Regions from separate parts of the Butyrivibrio sp. XB500-5 genome, predicted to be linked through region 1. Evidence: riboswitches for the same ligand, from Rfam matches in the RefSeq annotation. Region 1 holds a riboswitch; the other holds the start of a gene.
The links. Region 1 has a riboswitch for FMN ahead of ribD (bifunctional diaminohydroxyphosphoribosylaminopyrimidine deaminase/5-amino-6-(5-phosphoribosylamino)uracil reductase RibD). Riboswitches for the same ligand answer to the same signal wherever they lie in the genome.

Region 1 (7,454 bases):
TTTCAAAATATGTCCCATTCTTATCTTCTTGGTCTGAAGATAGAACTTATCAAATTGATTGGCTTCGATTTCTATGGGGACTCTTTTATTTATTACGATTCCGTAATCCGCAAGCTGATAGACTTTGTCGGGGTTGTTTGTAAGTAGATTAAGTGAATGAACGCCGAGAGCGCGGAGAATCTGAGCGCCTATGTAGTACTCACGCATATCACCGGGAAAACCGAGTGCGATGTTTGCATCGAGAGTATCCATGCCTTCGTCCTGAAGCTTGTAAGCCTTAAGCTTATTAACAAGACCGATGCCGCGTCCTTCCTGACGCATATAAAGAAGAATTCCCCTTCCTTCTTCCGCGATCATTTCCATAGCTCTGTCAAATTGCTGTCCGCAATCGCAGCGAAGTGACCCGAATACATCACCGGTTAGACATTCCGAATGAACTCTGCATAAAATGTCCTCCCCGTCTGAGATATCTCCCATAACAAGTGCAACATGATGCTCTCCGCTAAGTTTATTTATATAGCAGTGAGCGGTGAATTTACCAAACTTAGTTGGCATCTTGGCGATGGATGCACACTCTACAAGATCGTCATAGACCTTTCTGTATTCTTTGATATCGGCAACGGATATCATGGTTATTCCGAATTTTTCGGCAAGCTCTTCCAGAGCTTTTCCTGTGAGCATCTTGCCGTCATCGCCCATGATCTCGCAGCAAAGACCGATCTCTTTAAGGCCCGCAAGGCGCATAAGATCTACTGTGGCTTCCGTATGACCGTCTCTTACAAGAACTCCGCCCTCTTTTGCAACAAGAGGAAACATGTGGCCGGGACGTCTGAAATCTTCGGGCTTTGCATCGTCTTCCGAAGCTTTTACAGCGGTGAGAGCTCTTTCTAAAGCGGAGATGCCCGTTGTTGTGTCGACATGATCAATAGATACGGTAAAAGCAGTCTCGTGATTGTCGGTGTTATGGCTTACCATCGGAGCAAGTGCGAGCTTACGTGCAAATTCTTCGCTCATCGGCATGCAAATAAGACCTTTACCGTGAGTTGCCATGAAGTTGATGCTCTCTGTTGTAGCCAGCTGCGCTGAGCAGATAAAATCGCCCTCGTTTTCTCTTTTCTCATCATCCGTCACAAGGATGAGCTTTCCCTCTTTAAGGTCATCCAGTGCTTTGATAATTTTTTCTTTTTCCATTTTTACCCCTCTTAATTAAAAGCCGTTAGATAAAAGAAATTCTCTTGTTATCTGCGGACTGTTTTCTTTTTCGGAATCTCTGTTTAGGAAGTTCATAACGTACTTTCCGATCATGTCGGTCTCAAGATTAACTTCATCGGAGATTTTCTTTTCCCCGAGCGTCGTCTCAACAAGTGTGTGCGGGATTACCGAAACCCAGAAAGAGTTAAGCCCAAGCTTTGCTACGGTAAGACTTATTCCGTCTATAGCTATCGAACCCTTTTGCGTTATACCCTCCATGATGTTTGAAGGAGCGGAGATCTCAAGCCAGACTGCGTTACCGTCTCTTTTTATGGATACTATCTTGCCGGTTCCGTCTATGTGTCCCGAGACAAGGTGACCACCGAAGCGTCCGTCTGCGCGCATGGCTCTTTCAAGATTTACTCTCGATCCCTTTTTTAAAAGAGACAGTATGGAGCGGTTAAAAGTCTCATTCATGACGTCGGCAAAAAAATTGTCTTTGGCAAACCTTGTTACGGTAAGACATACTCCGCACACGCTTATGCTGTCTCCGATATGTACATCCTCAAGTACCTTTTTACAGGAGATGTTTATTGTTCCTGTCTCGGAGCTTTTGATTACATTTTTTACAAATCCGATTTCTTCAATTATTCCGGTGAACATAGATATTCAACCTCACTTTGTATTAGTATGTCGGGTCCAATGCTCGTGACTTTCATGGTATTTAGTTTGATAGCATCGCTTGGTTTTTCTATTCCGATTCCCTCGACGGGAGATTTTGCGCTTCCTCCGAATATCTTGGGAGCCATGTAGACATAGACTTCGTCGACAAGATGTTCAGATAGAGCGCTGAAATTAAGTGTTCCGCCGCCTTCAAGAAGGATGCTGTTTATTCCGCGAGATCCAAGCTCCTTAAAAAGAATGTGAAGATCAAGGTGATCGCCTTTCTTGGGAATCTGCATGATCTTACAGCCGTGCTTTTCATATTCGGAGGTCTTGGAAGGGGCTGCGGAAGTAGCGATTATCGTTTCAATTTCATTAGCGGTCCTTACAACCTGAGATGTAAGAGGCGTTCTAAGGTTTGTATCGCAGATTATTCTGACGGGATCAATATGAGGCTCACTTAATCGGCAGTTGAGCAGCGGATCATCCGCGATCACGGTTGAGACACCGACCATAATTCCGCTGAGTGCTTTGCGAAGCTTGTGTACAGACTCTCTTGCACCTGCGCTTGTGATCCATTTCGATTCTCCCGTTCTTGTAGCGATCTTTCCGTCGGCAGTCATCGCGTATTTCATGATGACATAAGGAAATCCTGTTGTTATGTGTTTATTGAAGATCTTATTGAGTGCCTTGCATTCATCTTCAAGAACACCAACTATAACTTCAATCCCGTGCTTTTGCAGGATCTCAATACCTTTTCCCGCAACAATGGGATTGACATCCGTTGTTCCGACAACGACTCTTGCGATCTCTTTTTCTATGATTATGTCTGTGCATGGAGGAGTCTTGCCGTGATGGCAGCAGGGCTCCAGAGTAACGTAGAGGGTTGCACCCTTTGGATCTTCGCTGCAGTTTTTAAGAGCATTTCTTTCTGCGTGGAGATCTCCGTATTTTTGGTGATAGCCTTTTCCTATAACTACGCCGCGTTTAACAACAACGGCGCCCACCATAGGATTTGGGCTTACGAAGCCTTCACCTTTTTTGGCAAGTCGTATCGCTTTATTCATGTAATATTCGTCGGTCATGCGATGCTCCTTTCATTACATTGGGCAATATAAAAGCCCTGAACATTTTGTTCAGGGCTAAGAATAAACATATATAAACAATGAACTTACGCTCGACGTAAGACGTTCGAACTAGCTTCGATAAAACCTCAGCAAGTTCTCACAGCTCTTCTTTCATCCAGACTATACTGTCGGCATCGGAGTTTCACCGATTCATGCCTTTCGGCTCGTGGGCTATACCACCGGTAGGGACTTGCACCCTGCCCTGAAGATTATTGTTATTAAGTTATTGCTATTGTATGTTAGTGCACTAAATGTGTCAATATCAGATGTTCAAAAGCTTAGAGTACTCTGCAAGAGCTCCGTCTGTCTCGTGAGCAAGAACCTTCTTAGCAAGGACCTTACCGAGCTGAACACCTTCCTGATCGAAGCTGTTGATGTTCCATACAAATCCCTGGAACATAACCTTGTTCTCGAAGTGAGCAAGGAGTGCGCCGAGAGCCTTAGGATCAAGCTCCTCACCGATGATGATGCTTGAAGGTCTGCCACCCTTGAAGTTCTTGTTGAGGTTGTCATCCTTCTTGCCGCAAGCAAATGCAACGATCTGAGCTGCAACGTTAGCGCAAAGCTTCTGCTGGCTTGTGCTGTCCTGGATGTTTACATCATTTCTGAGCTGGCTGTTCTTAAAGCCGATGAACTGAAGAGGAATGATGTCTGTTCCCTGGTGGAGAAGCTGGTAGAATGAATGCTGGCCGTTTGTACCGGGCTCACCAAAGATGATGGGGCCTGTTACGTAATCGATAGGCTCGCCGAAGCGGTTAACACTCTTACCGTTTGACTCCATGTCAAGCTGCTGTAAGTGAGCAGGGAAACGTGAAAGTGCCTGTGAGTAAGGAAGCACTGCTGTGCTGTCATAACCAAGAACGTTACGCTCGTAAACACCGATCATGGCATCGAGCATTGCAGGGTTCTTAAGCATATCGGGATTAGCTGAGAGCTTGTCTTCTTCTGCTGCACCGTCAAGGAATGCAGCGAATACTTCGGGACCGAAAGCGAGTGAAAGAACTGCTCCGCCAACGCCTGAAGTAGAAGAATAACGTCCACCGATGAAATCATCCATGAAGAATGCCTCAAGGTAGTTATCGCTCTTTGCAAGAGGAGATGTCTCTGATGTAACTGCGATCATATGCTTGGAAGCATCAAGACCTGCCTTCTTAAGAGCGTCTGTAACGAATGATTCGTTTGTAAGTGTTTCAAGTGTTGTACCTGACTTAGATACAAGAATAAAGATAGAGTGAGCAACATCAATTCCGTTAAGAACTGCGGAAGCGTCATCGGGATCCACGTTAGAGATGAACTTAGCTTCCATCTTGAAGTTGCCTGTTCTGTGTGCCCAGTTTTCAAGAGCAAGGTACATAGCGCGGGGACCAAGGTCACTTCCGCCGATACCGATCTGAACAACTGTTGTGAATTTTTCACCCTTTGCGTTAGCGATCTCGCCTGAGTGAACTTTATTTGCAAAATCAGCAATTCTCTTCTGCTCTTTTACATAGAAATCTCTTTTGTCAACGCCGTCGGCAACAACATTTCCACCGAGCTGACCTCTTGTGAGCTGGTGAAGAACCATTCTCTTCTCACCTGTGTTGATAACTTCGCCGTTGTAGAGAGCCTCGAACTTCTCAGAGAGCTGTGCCTCTTTGGCAAGAGCATTAAGAGCGTTTAAAACATTGTCATCAACTTCTTTTGCAGCGTAGTTAAAGTTAAGTCCCGCAGCCATAGGTACGGAATAATTTTTAACTCTGCTTGCGCCGTTATCGCCTGACATCACCTCAGCCAGGTTCACACGGGAAACCTTCTTGAGCTCGCCATAGGATGCGAGTGTATCCAGATTTTTCCAATTAACCATTATAAATCCTCCTGTCGGCTGGAAAACGTATTCCGCCATTCGCTTAAAAGTGTATCAAAGATATTTTGTCATATCAAGAAGATAAGGGTAAAAGTTACGAAAAATATGGTATACTTGTAGTATGTAGGGGGAAGTTATGCGATTCCGTACTAAGCTTATTATCACATCACTTGCAATAGTAGTAGTACCACTTATACTTGCTGTGGGTACATTCCTTGTAGTCGGCAGGTATATACTCTATGACCAAAAGATTCAGGAATATACCAGTGTTGTGGACTACGGAATGGTGTCTGATCCGGGCGGAACGTTCGCCAGAATGACCGACAACATTGTTGTCGAGATCAATCTCATGAGAAGCATTTACCCCTATACATTGGAAAGCGGTCAGTTTTTACAGGAATTGGATGAGAAGATAGCATCCAGATATTCCTATATAATAGTAAAAAAAGACGACAATATTTATTACGTCAAAAGCAGGGCGCGGGCCAAAGAAGTTGTGGATGAGCTTCCCGGTTACGGCTCGGGAATTGAAGGCGTTTACTACACCAGCTCCAAGCACCTTGTAAGACAATATGATTTTGAGTTTTCAGACGGAGCTCACGGAAGTTTATACATAGTATCAGGAATCCGGACGGCATTTACGACATCGCTTCTTATCTACATGTTCGTGGCGATCATACTGATACTTCTTTTGACAAGTATTCTTTTGACGACATGGATCGGACGTAGCTTCTTTAGACCTATAGATGAACTGAACGTTGCGATGCAGCATATCAAGGACGGTAATTTTGATTATATGCTGCCTACGGATGTAAAAGAAAAAGGTGAGATCGGAGCAATCTATCGTAACTATGAGGACATGAGACTAAGGCTCAAGGAATCCGCTGAGGAAAAGATAGAACGAGAGCGGCAGAACAGAGAGCTTATAAGTAATATCTCTCATGACCTTAAGACGCCCATCACGGCGATCAAGGGATATTCGCAGGGACTTTTGGAAGGCGTTGCGGCCAATCCCGAGAAACAGAAAAAATATGTCAAGATCATTTATAACAAGGCCAACGACATGAACAACCTTATAAATGAGCTGACATTGTATTCAAGCATAGACAACAACAGAATTCCGTATAACTTCGTCAAGTTAAATGTTGCGGAATACTTTGGTGATTGTATCGAGGAGATCGGAGCGGATCTTGAGAGTAAGTCGATCAAGCTTAACTACTCGAACCTCACGGGTCCCGATACACAGATAGTTGCAGACCCCGAGCAGATAAAGAGGGTAGTCAACAACATTGTAAGCAACAGCGTCAAGTATCTCGACAGAGACGATGACAGCGGTCAGATCGATATCAGGATCCTTGATGAGGTTGATTCCATTCGAGTAGAGCTTGAGGATAACGGTAAGGGAATCGCGCAGAAAGACATACCGAACATCTTCGATAGATTCTACAGAACGGACGCTTCCAGAAACTCAAGACAGGGCGGAAGCGGAATAGGATTATCAATAGTTAAAAAGATAATAGAGGATCATGGCGGATACATTTGGGCGACCAGCCATGAGGGAGAAGGAACGTGTATGCATTTCGTTTTGAGGAAATACATCGAATATGCAAACAGTTCGGAAACAGTCACAGTAGACCACGAATCATAACGCAAAGAAAGGCAGAAAAGGATGAGCAGAATACTTATTGTTGAAGACGAAGAGGCTATCGCTGATCTTGAGAAGGACTACCTTGAACTTAGCGATTTTGAAGTCTCTATCGAGAACACAGGAGATGCCGGACTTAAGACGGCACTTGCCGAGGAATTTGATCTTGTTATCTTGGATCTCATGCTTCCCGGAATGGATGGATTTGAGGTATGTAAGAGAATAAGAGAGAAGAAAGATGTGCCGATCCTTATGGTATCAGCCAAGAAGGATGACATCGACAAGATAAGAGGACTGGGCCTAGGAGCAGACGATTATATCACCAAGCCTTTCAGCCCTTCGGAGCTTGTTGCCCGTGTTAAGGCACACATGGCAAGATACTCAAGACTCGTTGGATCGGGTCATGAGGAAAATGATTTTGTCGAGATAAGAGGTCTTAAGATCGACAAGACAGCCAGAAGAGTATACGTTGATGATGAGGAGAAGAGCTTTACGACCAAGGAGTTTGATCTTCTTACTTTCCTTGCGGAAAATCCCAATCACGTATTTACCAAGGAAGAGCTCTTTAGAAAGATCTGGAACATGGATTCCATCGGTGATATCGCAACCGTAACGGTTCATATCAAGAAGATCCGTGAGAAGATCGAATACGATACCTCCAATCCTCAGTATATCGAGACAATCTGGGGCGTAGGATACCGCTTCAAAGTTTGACCTAATATGAGAACATATAAGAAAATAACCTTATTATATTTATTATTAATAATCACCGTCCTTCCGCTTTTTACGAAGGACGGTTTTTATAAACTCGGCGAGGCAAAAGGAATGCTGTTCTTGATGCTCGGCGGAGTATTCTTTGCGGCATGCGTTATTACAATGCTGCGTTTTAAATTACGCCTAAACATCGGTGTTTTTGGAGCGCTGTTATTTTCAGGCGTTACCACATTTATTTTTTCTGTTGATAAAAAGACTGCATTCCTCGGCC
Region 2 (7,454 bases), on a different contig from region 1:
GCTATCATATGATAGTTTCCATTCCTGTTTATCTTTCGGACAGGATAGTCAACGTCAAAGTTGAGATACAGATCAGAACCGTAGCGATGGATTTCTGGGCTTCACTCGAGCACAAGATTCAGTATAAGTTCGAATCCAAGGCTCCGGCCCACATCAATTCAGAGCTATACGAGTGCGCAAGAATGGTAGCGGATCTCGATGCACGTATGTTGTCGCTTAATGATGAAATTCAGGCGATATCTGAGGGAAGAAAGGAAATGTGAGACGGACTCTTTTGAGTCAAGACTCGAAATGGGGCATAAAAAAATCCCCATAACATGAGGAGTGGGTAGACACGTTTCCGCACCTACCCTATTATGAAAAAATCTATCTTTTGTTTTTAGGTTTGCCGCTTGTTCATCGGCTGTAAGAATAATATACATGGAGAATGTGAACAAAGTATGAACGCGGTATGAATAAAAGGTAAAAGTGCATAATGAAGCTCTTTTTTCTAATATCATCTTGTCTAAATTGCACAATAAATGTTAAGCTATATTGTACGCTAATGAGGGGAGATGTGCTTTGTGTTTGGAGGAAAAGTCATGGATAGCATAATGGACAAAATCGCAGAAAAGATCAGTGCTCAGGACCTTATCAGAGCCAATTCACAGGCAGAGACTGCAGAGGCAGCGCGTATTAAGCAGGAAGCCGAGCAGTACAGACGTCAGCTTGAAGAGATCAGGAATAATGACAAGGATTACAGACAGCAGCTTGATGAGTATATGAAGCAGAACAGGGATTATTCCGAGGATTTCGAAGATATCAAGGACAAGATTTCGCAGAATGATCAGAAGATTCATGATATAGGTGTCCAGACCTATCGTAATGTTCAGGCCGTGGTTGAGAAATCAGGCAACAAGACGATGGAAGAACTTAAGGAAATAGAGAGAAGAGTTGAAACGGTTACCGCCATTTCGGAGAATAAGAACGGCGGTCTTATGCCCGTTGTTATTATCACTCTTATTATTTCAGCAGCGGATCTCATTATTAATGTTTTGAGACTCCTGGGGATTATTTGACTAAATTAGGAAAGATTTTTTTACTGTTATGAAGTTTGGAAATACAGTTTTTCACAATAAGATTAAAATATGGTTTTTGCACAGTGCTCTTTTTGTAATAGTGCTGTGGATATTGTTCATGCCCAGCATGGTGACTTATCGCAAGGGTGGCAACAACTACTTTACCGTCAAGCTTAATGACGTTGTTGTAGGACACGCAGGCTCCAAAGGTGATGCGTATGCCGCTTACAGAAAGGCGAGAAGACTGTTCGCGGTCGGAACAGAGGAGCTTACTCTTTCAGACTCCGACATGACTATCGAGGGCAAGAACGTCACCTGGGGCGGAGTGGATTCCACGGATTCAATGGCTCACAAGATGGTGGACATTCTTAAGAAGAACAAGAAGTCTACCCTTAACAGGGCTTATTCTATAAAAATCAATCAATTTGCGATCAATCTTTCAAGCATAGAAGAGGTTATGCAGCTCCTTGATTCGTCTATTACCAAATACGACGAGGAGCAGAAGTTTGACGTCAAGCTTATCTTGGATCCCACCAGAGAAGTTAATGTCCTTACTCCGCAGGTTGTCAACAAAGAGGAAGCGCAGAAGGAAGAAGAAAGTGCCGAGAACCAAATGCCCGAGGCCGGTTTTTCGTCCTTTGTTACCGAGGAATTCAACAAGGCTGCGCCTCTTGCGTATGATAAGGATTTCTCTGATTACAAGCTCGGTCTTATTGACATTGATTTTGGAGACAAGGTTGAGATCGTTGAGAGTTATCTTCCCGATGAAGAGATCAGCGATCTGAATACAGCGATAGAAGAAGTTACCAGGGATAAAGAGACACCGACGATCTACGAGGTTCAAAGAGGTGATGTCCTTGGAACAATTGCGGAGAAGTTTAATCTGTCGGTTGATGATCTCGTTAAGATGAACGAGACTCTCAATGATGAGAATACTATGATCCGAGACGGCGATGAGCTTAAGGTTAATGTTCCTATGCCTTTGCTTTCCGTCAACTATACTATCGAGGAGTACTACGAGGAAGACTACGAGGCAGAAGTTCAGTATGTCGACAACGATTCCTGGTATACGACAGAGACCAAGGTCCTTCAGGAACCTTCTGCAGGACACCGTAAGGTTGTGGCTAAGAGAAGCTATACTAACAGCGACGTTACGGGTACCGAGATAGAAAAAGAAGAGATTACATATAAGGCAGTTCCCAAGATCGTTGAGAGAGGAACAATTGTGCCTCCTACATATATTAAGCCTATTTCCGGCGGACGACTTACTTCCGGATTCGGTAAGAGAAACAGACCTACCAAGGGAGCAAGCTCTTTCCACAAGGGAGTCGACTGGGCAACACCTGTCGGAACAGCAGTCATGGCATCTTCATCAGGTACGGTTACAAGAGCCGGATGGGGAAGCGGATACGGATACTGCGTATATATCAGACACCCTGACGGAAAAGAGACCAGATACGGCCATCTGTCCAAGGTACTCGTTAAGGTAGGACAGAGTGTCGATCAGGGACAAAAGATAGCTCTTTCCGGTAATACCGGTGTATCGACCGGACCTCATCTTCACTTTGAGATCTTGGTCGGCGGATCACAGGTAAATCCGCTTAATCTTCTTAATTAAAGGTATTTGATCGGTATGGGCGGTCTTATGGCTGTTCATACCGACTTTTTTGACAGGGGTATGGTAATGTGCTATTAATATATTTTGGTTGAGTATGTTTTTTCTCATACAATACTTAGACCAAGCAGAGAGGCTGCATATGGAAAAATATGTGATAAAAGGCGGTAATTCTCTCGTTGGTGAGGTGGAGATAGGCGGAGCTAAGAATGCTGCATTACCTATCATCGCTGCTTCACTTATGACAGATGAGACCGTTACTATAGAAAATATGCCTGATGAAGCTGATACCAATGTCATGCTTCAGGCCATAGAGAGCGCCGGTGCCATTGTTGATAGGACCGGAGCACATTCCGTTAAGATCAATGCTTCACAGATCAAGGGATATACCTTCGATAACGAATATATCAAGAAGATCAGAGCTTCTTATTATTTCCTTGGAGCGCTTCTTGGTAAATGCAGAAAGGCCGGAGTTGTTCCTCCCGGAGGATGCAGTATCGGTCTTCGCCCTATGGACCAGCATATCAAGGGCTTTAAAGCGCTTGGTGCAGAGGTTAATATCGAATACGGAATAATTGATGTTCATGCCGATAAGCTTGTCGGAAGCCATATTTATCTCGACGTTGTAAGTGTCGGAGCTACTATCAATATCATGATGGCGGCTTGTATGGCAGAGGGTAAGACCATCCTTGAGAATGCGGCTAAGGAGCCTCACGTAGTTGATGTGGCTAACTTCCTCAACAGTATGGGTGCCGATATCAAGGGCGCAGGTACTGATGTTATCAGGATCAAGGGTGTTGAGAAGCTTCACAGCACGGAATATGCGATCATTCCCGATCAGATCGAGGCAGGTACATTTATGCTTGCTGCGGCTGCAACAAAGGGTGATATTACTATAAAGAACGTAATTCCCAAGCACTTGGAATCTATAAGTGCCAAGCTTGTTGAGATGGGATGCCAGATTCATGAGTCTGACGATGCGGTCAGAGTTGTGGCGACCAAGAGACTTAACAATACTCATGTTAAGACGCTTCCTTATCCGGGATTTCCTACGGATATGCAGCCACAGATTGCGGTTGCGCTCGGACTTGCAAGTGGTATCAGTATTGTTACCGAGAGCATTTTTGAGAACAGATTTAAATACGTTGATGAACTCACACGTATGGGAGCAAGCATCAAGGTTGAGGGTAGCACGGCTATCATAGAAGGCGTGGATAAGTACACAGGAGCAGCTATTTCGGCTCCCGACCTTAGAGCAGGTGCTGCACTTGTTATCGCGGCTCTTACAGCTGAGGGTATCTCAACGGTTGAGAATATTCATTACATCGAGCGAGGCTATGAAGACTTTGATCTTAAGCTCCGCGAACTCGGTGCTCAGATCGAGAAGGTCGACAGCGAGTATGATACACAGAAGTTTAAATTAAAAAATGCCTAATAAGGTCAGAATAAAATGGCGTAAAGATACCCCGGCAGGATTTCCTGTCGGGGTTTTGAATTTGAAAGTATTTAGATAATTTCTTTTATATACACTCCCGGGCATTTGGAAAGGTCGATGTAGTCATCGCCCACCTTGATCGTCGGGCGTGAGAGCTTCATCTTGTTGATGAAGATGATCTCACCGACTTCGCCGGTGTTGAGTTTTACCGTGTTGAGGATATAAGTATTTACTATGTTTGTCAGGAAGGCAAGTATCATTTCCGCATCATATTTCTGGAAGCCTTCGTCTTCAAACATTGATATAGCGATGAACGGACACAGCGGTCCGCGGTAGTATCTTGCGCTTGTCATTGCATCATAGACATCTGCGATGGCAACGAGCTTTGCGAACTTATCGATCTGTGGTCCCTGAAGATGATAAGGATATCCGGAGCCGTCGCATCTTTCGTGATGCATGAGGCAGGCGTTCTTTACATGAGCGCTGATATCCAGATCTTTTATGCTTTGATAGCCCTGTATCGGATGAGTCTTTACTATAGTGTATTCATCCTGCGTGAGCTTGGCGGGCTTTGTTATGATCGCTTCCGGGATCAATATCTTTCCGATATCGTGGAAAAGACCTGCCTGAGTGGCAACCTCAATTTCTGTATCGCTCCATCTTAGCCACTGTGCAAGTATGTTTGAGATAAGCGCAACGTTTATGCTGTGAGTAAAAGTTGCGTCATCGTAGGTCCTTAGGTTGTGGAGCATATCGAATACGCCCGATGCCGTGCGCTCTTTTTCAAGAAGACCATAGATCGGAGCAGTCATATCGCTTATGTTGAGGTCTTCGTTGTTGGCCAAAATATCTTTTATCGTGTGCTCAAAATTAGCGGCACACTCTTCAAAGTCGTGTTTAAATTCAATAAATTCAGGGGATTGTTTAATGCGCTCAGAATAAGAAAGCCCCGCGTTTGGAGTAGAGTCTTCGGATGAAATTTCAACAAGGTCATCTTCAACAAGAACATCGATAACGGAATGAAACGCAAGTCTTGCAATTTCTTTCTCGTCAAGAACGGTTCCTTTTTCCAAAAGTGTAGTAGTGGAGTCAAAAGTATGAACATCATTTGCCAGCACCATTCCGGGTGCGAGCTGCCTGGTAAGAATTCTCTTCATATAATCCTCATAGCGGCACGTTTCTACAAAATAGTGATAAGTAAATTATAGTTTTGCACATAGTGTTTGTCAAACAATTAGCGGTTTTTCGACTGTCAAAAAAGCTTGCGAAATTAAGAAAAATTTGATTGACACTTTTGGCTATTGGGACTAACATAACTCTAGAAAAAATAATTCTTCGGGGCAGGGTGAGATTCCCAACCGGCGGTAAAGTCCGCGACCCGCTTAGGCGGCTGATTTGGTGAGATTCCAAAACCGACAGTACAGTCTGGATGAGAGAAGAATGCAAGATGTTTGCTATGCTCGATTATTGTCCCCAAGTCTTTTTGGCTTTGGGGATTTTTCTTTTTCCTTCCCCGAAAAAAGGAGAATGTATGAAACTTATAACCAACATCATGACCGACTTCGCGCGTTTTGGTGCGCTTATGGTCATTATTCTTTTGACTTTTGTCATTGCTTATCTTTTTGAAAAGATCGCAAAGATAAAACAGGGCGATAACACAAGAGTCCTTGATGTAAGGAAGCTTGCGATCGTAGGTGTTTTCTCGGCTATAGCTTTCGGACTTATGCTTTTTGAATTCCCGCTTCCGTTTGCACCTTCGTTCTATGAGTTTGATTTTAGCGATATCCCCGCACTTATCGGCGGATTTGCGGCAGGACCTCTTGCGGCAGTCATGATTGAATTCATCAAGGTTCTTATGAACTTGATCTTCCAGGGAACCAATACAGCTTTTGTCGGAGAGATAGCAAACTTTGTTGTCGGTGCTGCTTTTGTTCTTCCCGCAACGATCATCTACAGATTTAAAAAGACACGTAAGACAGCGTTTCTTGGTTGTCTTTGCGGTGCGCTTTGTATAACAGTTACCGGTTCTTTGCTTAATGCATATTTCCTTCTTCCTACATTTGCAGCTATGTGGGGAAGCGGTATTGATACATTTATAGGAATGGGTGCGGAGATCAATCCCGCCATCAACAATCTGCTTACGTTCTGTCTTTTCGCAGTTGCTCCTTTTAACCTGTTAAAAGGTGTTGTTGATAGTATAGTTACTTTCTTGGTATACAAGAAACTCAGCCCGATACTTAAACACGGTTTCAATAAGCCGGCACAGAATAATAACAAAAAAGAAGCCTAAGCGGCTTCTTTTTTTACATGTTTTTGCCATACACCACTAACAATGGTATATTAAAAGTGGTGTATTATGATAAGCGAGAGGACATTATGGAGATAGTTACTAGGCACGAGACGTTCAGTGCGCAGGAAACCTTTGATATAGGTAAAAGAATCGGAGAGAATGCAACTCCCGGAATGGTCTATACTTTGATAGGCGATCTTGGCGTTGGCAAGACGGTTCTTACGCAAGGTGTTGCGGCGGGACTTGGGATACAGGGACCTGTTAGCAGCCCTACTTTTACAATATTACAGGTGTACGACGAGGGCAGAATTCCTTTTTACCATTTTGATGTATACAGAATAGGTGACGTCAGCGAGATGGATGAGATCGGCTATGAGGATTATTTTTACGGAGACGGAGTCTGCTTCATAGAGTGGGCTAATCTCATAGAAGAGATACTTCCCGAGCACTACACCGAGATCGTGATAGAGAAGAACCTTGAAAAAGGCTTCGACTATCGCCTTATAACAATGACTTCCAGGTGAAAAATGAAGATACTTGCAATTGATACATCGGGACTTGTGGGTGCTGTCGCAGTTTCGGACGGCGACATATTGCTTTCACAGTTTTCGATACAATATAAAACTACACATTCAGAGATACTTATGCCGATGCTTGATGACATCAGGGAAAAGGTACATCTTGATCTTAAGAGCATCGATGCCATAGCTGTAGCGATGGGCCCCGGCTCTTTTACGGGACTGCGCATAGGAAGTGCAACCGCCAAGGGACTTGCACTTGCGCTCGATAAGCCTATCATCCCGATACCTACCGTTGACGGCATAGCATATAATCTCTACGGAGTTGAAAAGATAATATGTCCTATGATGGATGCCAGAAGGGGCCAGGTGTATACCGGCCTTTATACTTTTGTGCCTTGCAAGGGTGAGGGCGAAAGCCGGGAGCAGACCTTTGAGATGCAGGTTATTAACGAGCAGATGGCGACATCAGTTGAAGATATTGCGGAGAAGATAAACGCGATCGGTAAGCCCGTTGTCCTTTTGGGAGACGGGGTTC

Region 2: linked by a shared signal. The riboswitch ahead of D6856_RS09655 (ECF transporter S component) and the one ahead of ribD (bifunctional diaminohydroxyphosphoribosylaminopyrimidine deaminase/5-amino-6-(5-phosphoribosylamino)uracil reductase RibD) in region 1 are both predicted to bind FMN.

The regions. Positions count from the first base shown of each region.
Region 1 covers NZ_RAIS01000002.1:69,894-77,347, reverse strand. Annotated here, with positions in the region: gene D6856_RS05110 (bifunctional 3,4-dihydroxy-2-butanone-4-phosphate synthase/GTP cyclohydrolase II) at 1-1,191, opposite strand, end outside; gene ribE (riboflavin synthase) at 1,207-1,854, opposite strand; gene ribD (bifunctional diaminohydroxyphosphoribosylaminopyrimidine deaminase/5-amino-6-(5-phosphoribosylamino)uracil reductase RibD) at 1,839-2,939, opposite strand; FMN riboswitch at 3,081-3,195, opposite strand; gene D6856_RS05095 (glucose-6-phosphate isomerase) at 3,244-4,824, opposite strand; gene D6856_RS05090 (sensor histidine kinase) at 4,961-6,472, shown strand; gene D6856_RS05085 (response regulator transcription factor) at 6,494-7,183, shown strand; gene D6856_RS05080 (O-antigen ligase family protein) at 7,295-7,454, shown strand, end outside.
Region 2 covers NZ_RAIS01000005.1:7,268-14,721, reverse strand. Annotated here, with positions in the region: gene D6856_RS09680 (GTP pyrophosphokinase) at 1-263, shown strand, start outside; gene D6856_RS09675 (hypothetical protein) at 582-1,058, shown strand; gene D6856_RS09670 (peptidoglycan DD-metalloendopeptidase family protein) at 1,087-2,676, shown strand; gene D6856_RS09665 (UDP-N-acetylglucosamine 1-carboxyvinyltransferase) at 2,816-4,108, shown strand; gene D6856_RS09660 (HD-GYP domain-containing protein) at 4,180-5,265, opposite strand; FMN riboswitch at 5,436-5,553, shown strand; gene D6856_RS09655 (ECF transporter S component) at 5,640-6,398, shown strand; gene tsaE (tRNA (adenosine(37)-N6)-threonylcarbamoyltransferase complex ATPase subunit type 1 TsaE) at 6,485-6,922, shown strand; gene tsaB (tRNA (adenosine(37)-N6)-threonylcarbamoyltransferase complex dimerization subunit type 1 TsaB) at 6,926-7,454, shown strand, end outside.